Regions from separate parts of the Streptomyces sp. NPDC007872 genome, predicted to be linked through region 2. Evidence: riboswitches for the same ligand, from Rfam matches in the RefSeq annotation. Region 2 holds a riboswitch; the other holds the start of a gene.
What was found. Region 2 has a riboswitch for cyclic di-AMP ahead of ACFYNX_RS12215 (transglycosylase SLT domain-containing protein). Riboswitches for the same ligand answer to the same signal wherever they lie in the genome.
Positions count from the first base shown of each region.

Region 1 (3,398 bases), on a different contig from region 2:
GCCAGGTCGGCGATGGTGACGTCCTCGGTCTCGCCGGAGCGGTGGGACATCATGCACTTGAAGCCGCTGCGCTGGGCGAGCTCGACGGCGTCGAGGGTCTCGGTCAGCGAGCCGATCTGGTTGACCTTGACGAGCAGGGCGTTCGCGGACTTCTCCTCGATGCCCCGGGCCAGGCGCTCCGGGTTGGTGACGAACAGGTCGTCGCCGACGAGCTGGACCTTCTCGCCGAGCTTCTCGGTGATGACGTTCCAGCCGGCCCAGTCGTCCTCGAACAGCGGGTCCTCGATGGAGACCAGCGGGTACGCGGAGACGAGCTCCTCGTAGTACTCGGTCATCTCGGCGGCCGAGCGGGACTCGCCCTCGAACTCGTACTTGCCGTCCTTGTAGAACTCGGAGGCGGCGACGTCGAGCGCGAGCGCGATGTCCTTGCCGGGCACGTAGCCGGCCTGCTTGATCGCTTCGAGGATGAGGTCGAGCGCCTCGCGGTTGGAGCCGAGGTTCGGGGCGAAGCCGCCCTCGTCGCCGAGGCCGGTGGAGAGGCCCTTGGACTTCAGGACGGACTTGAGGGTGTGGTAGACCTCGGTGCCCCAGCGGAGGGCCTCGGAGAAGGACTCCGCGCCGATCGGGGCGATCATGAACTCCTGGATGTCCACGTTGGAGTCGGCGTGCGACCCGCCGTTCAGGATGTTCATCATCGGAACGGGCAGCAGGTGCGCGTTCGGGCCGCCCAGGTAGCGGAAGAGCGGGAGGTCGCTGGCCTCGGAGGCGGCGTGCGCGACGGCGAGGGAGACGCCGAGGATGGCGTTGGCGCCGAGCGAGGACTTGTCCGGGGTGGCGTCCAGGTCGAACATGGCCTGGTCGATCAGGCGCTGCTCGGTGGCGTCGTAGCCGACGAGCTCCGGGCCGATCTGCTCGATGACGGCGAGGACGGCCTTCTCGACACCCTTGCCCTGGTAGCGGTTCGGGTCACCGTCGCGGAGCTCGAGGGCCTCGAACGCACCGGTGGAGGCGCCGGACGGAACGGCAGCACGGCCGGTGCTGCCGTCGTCGAGGCCGACCTCGACCTCGACCGTGGGGTTGCCTCGGGAGTCCAGGATTTCCCGGGCTACGACGACGTCGATGGACGGCACGAGCATCTCCTTCTGGGATGTGACGCGGGATGTGACGCAAGGTCGGTGCAGGGTCGCTCGGCCTTGCGACAAGAGCCTAACCGCCCCGGAGGCTCCGACCGGCCGGGCGCCCGCCCCCTGGGACGAAAAAGGACCCGAGGGCACGCACAACGGGACGAAGGACCCCAGACCTACCGGGCGGTAACCGTCAGGTGGGGCCGGAGTCGTCCCGTACGAGGGGGTCGCTCCGTACGAGGGGGTCGCCCCGTACGAGGGGTCGCCCCGTACGGGAGGTGTCCCCCCGGCAAAGGGGAACCCCGGTCCGGCGCGCACGGGGGAGTGGCGCGCCGGACCGGGGTGGTCACCGCGGGAGGGTCATCGGGGGCGCGTGAGCCGCCGGACTCACGCGACCCGCCGGGCTCACTTCAGGTGGAGCTGCTGGCCCGGGTAGATCAGGTCGGCGTTCTCGACGACGTCGTCGTTGAGCTCGAAGAGCTGCGCCCAGCCGCCCTGGACGCCCTGCGCCTGGGCGATCTTGCTGAGGGTGTCGCCGGCCACGACCTTGTACTCGCCGTCGCCCTTCTTGACCGTCTTGCCGGTCGGGGTGGTGACGGTCTTCTGCGGGGCGGCCTGCGGAGCCTGGCGCGACTGGCTGCGGGTGGTCGGCTGCTCGGCCTTCCGCTCCTGCTTCGGCTGCGCCTGCCGCTGCGACTGCTCCTGCTCGGGCTGTTCCTGCTTCGGCTGCTCCTGCGGCGCGCTCTCGGCGGAGCCGCCGTCGTACGAGGCGCCGGAGAGGCCCACGCCGCAGCTCGGCCAGGCGCCCTTGCCCTGGCCCGCGAGGACCTTCTCGGCGACGGCGATCTGCTGCGACTTCGACGCCTGGTCGGCGCGCGGGGCGTAGGCGGTGCCACCGAAGGCGGCCCAGGTGGAGTTGGTGAACTGCAGGCCGCCGTAGAAGCCGTTGCCGGTGTTGATGGACCAGTTGCCGCCGGACTCGCACTGGGCGACGCGGTCCCACTCGGAGGCCGTGGCGGCCGAGGCGGTGCCCGCGGTCATCAGCGGGGCGGCGACGGCGACGCCGGTGACGCCGACGAGCGCGGCGACCTGGGCGGCCTTGGAGGGACGGCGGTGTTTGCCCTTGACGGAAAACAGCATGGGGATTCTCCTCACCGACGCCTGCGAGGTGAGCTGTCGGGTTCGGGCCGAAGAGTTGCCCGGCCGCGTGTCCTAGCACGCGACTTCACCCCTAGCCGGTCGTCGGCCGTCCGTGTCTGGACGGCCGGGCCCGGCGCTTACCTTGGGTCCCCCGCTCCTGCCTTCGGCGCTTGCGCGACGACTGTTCCCATCGGCCGACGGCAGGATTCGGCGTTTCGGTCGACGGGGCCCGCGGTGGCGAGCGATGACGACCGTAGACACAGACCCCCCCGAAGTTCAAAGAGGCTCATACGACGAATTTCGCCTCTTCTTGCCCTTCGGAGGGGACTGTTTGCGCAGGTGAGGGATGACGGAAGCGGAGCTTGCGGGCGCGACACGCCAGTTGGGACAAAGAGACCCATGTCTCACTCGTCCGGAACCGGACATACGCCCACGAACTACCCGGCCGCCGGGACCGAACCCTTCGTCAGATCGAGGTTCTGACCAGGGAGGATGAGGTCCGGATCGGTGCCCACGGTCCGCTTGTTGGCGTCGTAGAGGGCGGTCCACCCTCCGGGCAGTTCGTTCGCCTGGGCGATGTCCGAAAGGCTGTCACCCGGACGCACGACGTATTCACCCGAAGAGCGCTGACTGTCCGTTGTGCCCGAATCCTTCGCTTCATCAGCGATCGGGGTCGATGCAGCCTCTTCGGACAGCTTGTCCTTGTCCGAGGCATGTCTACCGGATTCGGTGGAGCTGTCCGGCTTGCCGGTTTCCTCCGGGGCGGCCTCGCCCCGGTGCTTGCCCGTGCCGGGCGCGGCCGACGTTCCCTCAGCTCCCGGAACACCGGGCGTAACAGACGTACCGGGCGTAACGGACTCACCGGGGGTGGCGGGGACCGTCGGGTCGGCCGGATCGGTCGGACCGGCCGGGAGCGTCGGGTCCGCCGGGTCCGTGGCCCCGGTGGTCCCGGACGGCGCGGACGGCGTCGCGGGGGCGGTCGGCGTGCTCGGGCCCGTCGAGCCGGCGGGAGCCGTCGGCGTGGCCGGCGCCGTGGCGGGGGCGGTCGCGGGGGCGGAGGACTTCGGCGCCCCGGTGGACGGAGCGGCGGCGGACGGCGCGGCCGCGGACGGCGCGGCCGCGGAGGCGCCCGAC
Region 1 covers NZ_JBIAEA010000011.1:147,122-150,519, reverse strand. The annotation lists gene eno (phosphopyruvate hydratase) at 1-1,136, opposite strand, end outside; gene ACFYNX_RS30795 (transglycosylase family protein) at 1,530-2,264, opposite strand; cyclic di-AMP (ydaO/yuaA leader) riboswitch at 2,268-2,443, opposite strand; gene ACFYNX_RS30790 (transglycosylase family protein) at 2,702-3,398, opposite strand, start outside.
Region 1: linked by a shared signal. The riboswitch ahead of ACFYNX_RS30795 (transglycosylase family protein) and the one ahead of ACFYNX_RS12215 (transglycosylase SLT domain-containing protein) in region 2 are both predicted to bind cyclic di-AMP.

Region 2 (3,398 bases):
TCCGTCCCGGGCCCGCCCGGACGGGCGCACAGGCGGAAGGGCGTCGGACCATGGTCTTCAGCGATCGCAGCGACGCGGGGCGGCGGCTAGCCGCCCGGCTCGGCCACCTCAAGGGCCAGGACGTCGTGGTCCTCGGCCTTCCGCGCGGCGGCGTGCCGGTGGCCGTCGAGGTCGCCGACGCCCTCGACGCCCCCCTCGACATCTGCCTCGTCCGGAAGCTGGGCGTGCCGCACCGGCCGGAGGTCGCGATGGGCGCGATCGGCGAGGGCGGGGTCCGGGTCCTCAACGAGCAGGTGCTCCACGAGGCCGGTGTGGACGCCCGCGCGCTGGCCGCCGCGGAGGAGCGCGAGCTGGCCGAACTGGAGCAGCGCGCCCGCCGCTACCGGGGCAGCCGCACGCCCGTGCCCCTCGAAGGACGGACGGTCCTCGTCGTCGACGACGGGCTCGCCACCGGCGCCACGGCCCTGGCGGCCTGCCGGGTGGTCCGTGCCCGGGGCGCGGCCCGGATCGTCCTCGCGGTGCCGGTCGCGCCGCCCCACTGGACGGCCCGGCTCGGCGGCGAGGCCGACGAGACCGTCGGCGTCGACACCCCGGACGGGTTCTACGCCGTCGGCCAGTTCTACCGGGACTTCCCGCAGACGCCGGACGACGAGGTGATCGCCTGCCTGGACCGGAGCCGGGCCGCGCGCGACCCCGTCGTCCGGGACGAGGACGTACGGATCCCGGTCGGGGGTGCCACGCTCGCGGGGAGGCTCGCCGTGCCCGAGGGGGCCGCCGGCCTCGTCCTGTTCGCCCACGGCAGCGGCAGCAGCCGCCACAGCCCCCGGAACCGGACGGTCGCCGCGGAGCTGAACCGGGCCGGTCTCGGGACCCTGCTGTTCGACCTCCTGAGCGAGGCCGAGGCGGCCGACCGGGCGCACGTCTTCGACACCCCGCTCCTCGCGGGAAGGCTCGCCGGGGCCACGGAACAACTGGCCGGGTGGCCCGGCGTCGCGGGACTCCCGCTCGGCTACTTCGGGGCGAGCACGGGAGCGGCGGCCGCGCTGTGGGCGGCGGGCGACCCCGCGTCCCCCGTCGCCGCCGTCGTCTCGCGCGGCGGCCGGCCCGACCTCGCGGCCGACCGGCTCGCCGGGGTGCGGGCCCCGACCCTCCTGGTGGTGGGCGGCGAGGACCCGCTGGTCCTGGACCTCAACCGGCGGGCCGGGGCGCTGCTGCGCTGCGAGAACCGGCTGGCCGTGGTGGAGGGCGCCGCCCACCTCTTCGAGGAGCCCGGCGCCCTGGAGGAGGTGGCGGAGCTCGCCACCTCCTGGTTCACCGCGCACTTCCGGGGCCGGGGCGCCCCGGAAGCGCCCGGTGCGGACTAGTACGCGCTGTCGACGTTGTCGATGGAGCCGTAGCGGTCGGCCGCGTAGTTGCAGGCGGCGGTGATGTTGGCGACCGGGTCGTACATGTCCATCGACGTGCCGGGCACGTGGTAGGCCAGGAAGGTCGGCTCGATGACCTGGAGCAGGCCCTTCGAGGGGGTGCCGTTGACGGCGTTGATGTCCCAGTTGTTGATGGCCAGCGGGTTCCCGGAGGACTCGCGCATGATGTTGCGGTGGATGCCCTCGTAGGAACCGGGGATGCCGTGCTGGGCCATGACGTCCAGCGACTGCCGGATCCAGCCGTCGAGGTTGTCGGCGTACTGGGTGGCGGCGGCCGGAGCGGCCTCGACCGGGGCGACCGGAGCGGCGGCGGGGGCCGGGGCGGCGGCGGAGGCCCCCGTGCCGGTGCCGGCGGACGGGGCGGCCGCGCGGCGCTCGGAGCGGTTCGCCCGGTCGGTCGAAGTGGACTTCTCCGCCTTCGCGGTGGCCTTCCGCTCCGCCTTTTCCTGCGTCTTCGGCTGCGCCGGGGCGGCCTTGGCGGTGCCCCGATGAATCGTCAGTTCCAGGCCCGGGTGGATGAGTGACGGATTGTCACCCACGGCGCTCTGGTTGGCTCGGTAAAGGCTCTTCCAGCCTCCCTGAATTCCCTTCTTGTGGGCGATCAGGGAAAGCGAGTCACCGCTCACGACGGTGTACGTGCGGGTGGCCTCCGGGGCGGCCGGAGCCTTGGCGGCGGCCGGGGCCGCGGGGGCGGTGAAGGCCTTGGCGGCGATCTCCGGGGCCGGGGCGGCGGTCGCGGCGCCGGCCGTGGCGGGGGCGATCAGGGGCAGGGACAGCGCGGCCCCACCCGTGCCGACCAGGGCAAGTCCACGAGAGATGTGGTTGCGGCGGGGGCGGCGGTGCTTACCGTGTGCAGGCATGACGGGATTCCTCTCCGGCGCCTACGAGGTGAGCTGTCGGGTTCGGACGGGAGATGTCCGGCCGCGCGCACGCGGCTGCACCCCGAGCCGTTCCGGATTCCGGACCGGCGTATTCGTGGGTCCCCCGCTCCTGCCGTCGGGTGAAAAGGGAGGTTTCCGAGCGGTGGCAGGATTAGGCGTTCCGCTCGAATGGGGGTGACCGTAGGCCAGTAATGCGGCGAATAACAAGAGGATCAGAGCGGCGGTCCCGGTAAATGGATCACCGAATTCGGGGAATTCAAGATCGGCCGGGCTCCGGAAGCGCCGAACTTCCTTGTGCGGTACGGGGTGGGGGAGGGCGGCGCCGTGCGGCGGGCCGCGCTGAGTGAGTCGCGTCACCCGATGAGTTATGTCCGAATATGCGACGTAATTCCATTGATGGGGAAATGAGGCGAAAATGTGGAGGTTGGGATCTCTGAGGGTGCAAAGAGCCGTTTCGAGTGCTTCTTGGGCACTCAAGGGCAAACCCGGCAAAGCCGACATCCTTCTCGAAGGATGGAGTGACCGACCCAGGAGCCGCCCGATGTCCCCCGCCCCCCAGCTCGTCCCCGACGCCCCGGACGCCCCCGACCTCCTCGACCGCGAGGCGGCCGCCCTCTACGAGAGCGCCGTCTGGCAGCGGATCGTCACCGACTGGCCCGCTCCCGCACCGCCGGCCCCCGCACCGCTCGCGCCCGCCCCCGCACCGCCGCCGGGCGAGGAGGGGAGCTGGCGGGACCTGCTCAGCGTGCCCGTGGAGCGGCTCGTGGCCGAGGCGCTCCACGCGCTCCCGGCGCCGGCCCCCGCCGAGCGCCGCCTCCCCGGCCGGATCGGAGCCGTCCTGCCGGACCGCCTCCACGTCTGGCGCCGCGTCGGCGGCGCCGAACTGCGCCCCTCGGTCCACCTCGGCTACGCGCGCCTCGTCCTGACCGAGTGGGGCTGGCAGAACGCCCCGTACAAGCTGCGCGACAGGCGGGGGGCCCGCTGTGTCTGCGGGGCGCTCCTCGCCGCCCACCGCCTCGGTCACGGCAGCGCGGACACCATGAACGAGGCGGCCGCCTGGATCATGACCGAGCTGCGGTCGCGGGGGTGGCGG
Region 2 covers NZ_JBIAEA010000003.1:388,638-392,035, reverse strand. The annotation lists gene ACFYNX_RS12220 (phosphoribosyltransferase family protein) at 51-1,364, shown strand; gene ACFYNX_RS12215 (transglycosylase SLT domain-containing protein) at 1,361-2,284, opposite strand; cyclic di-AMP (ydaO/yuaA leader) riboswitch at 2,290-2,473, opposite strand; gene ACFYNX_RS12210 (hypothetical protein) at 2,847-3,398, shown strand, end outside.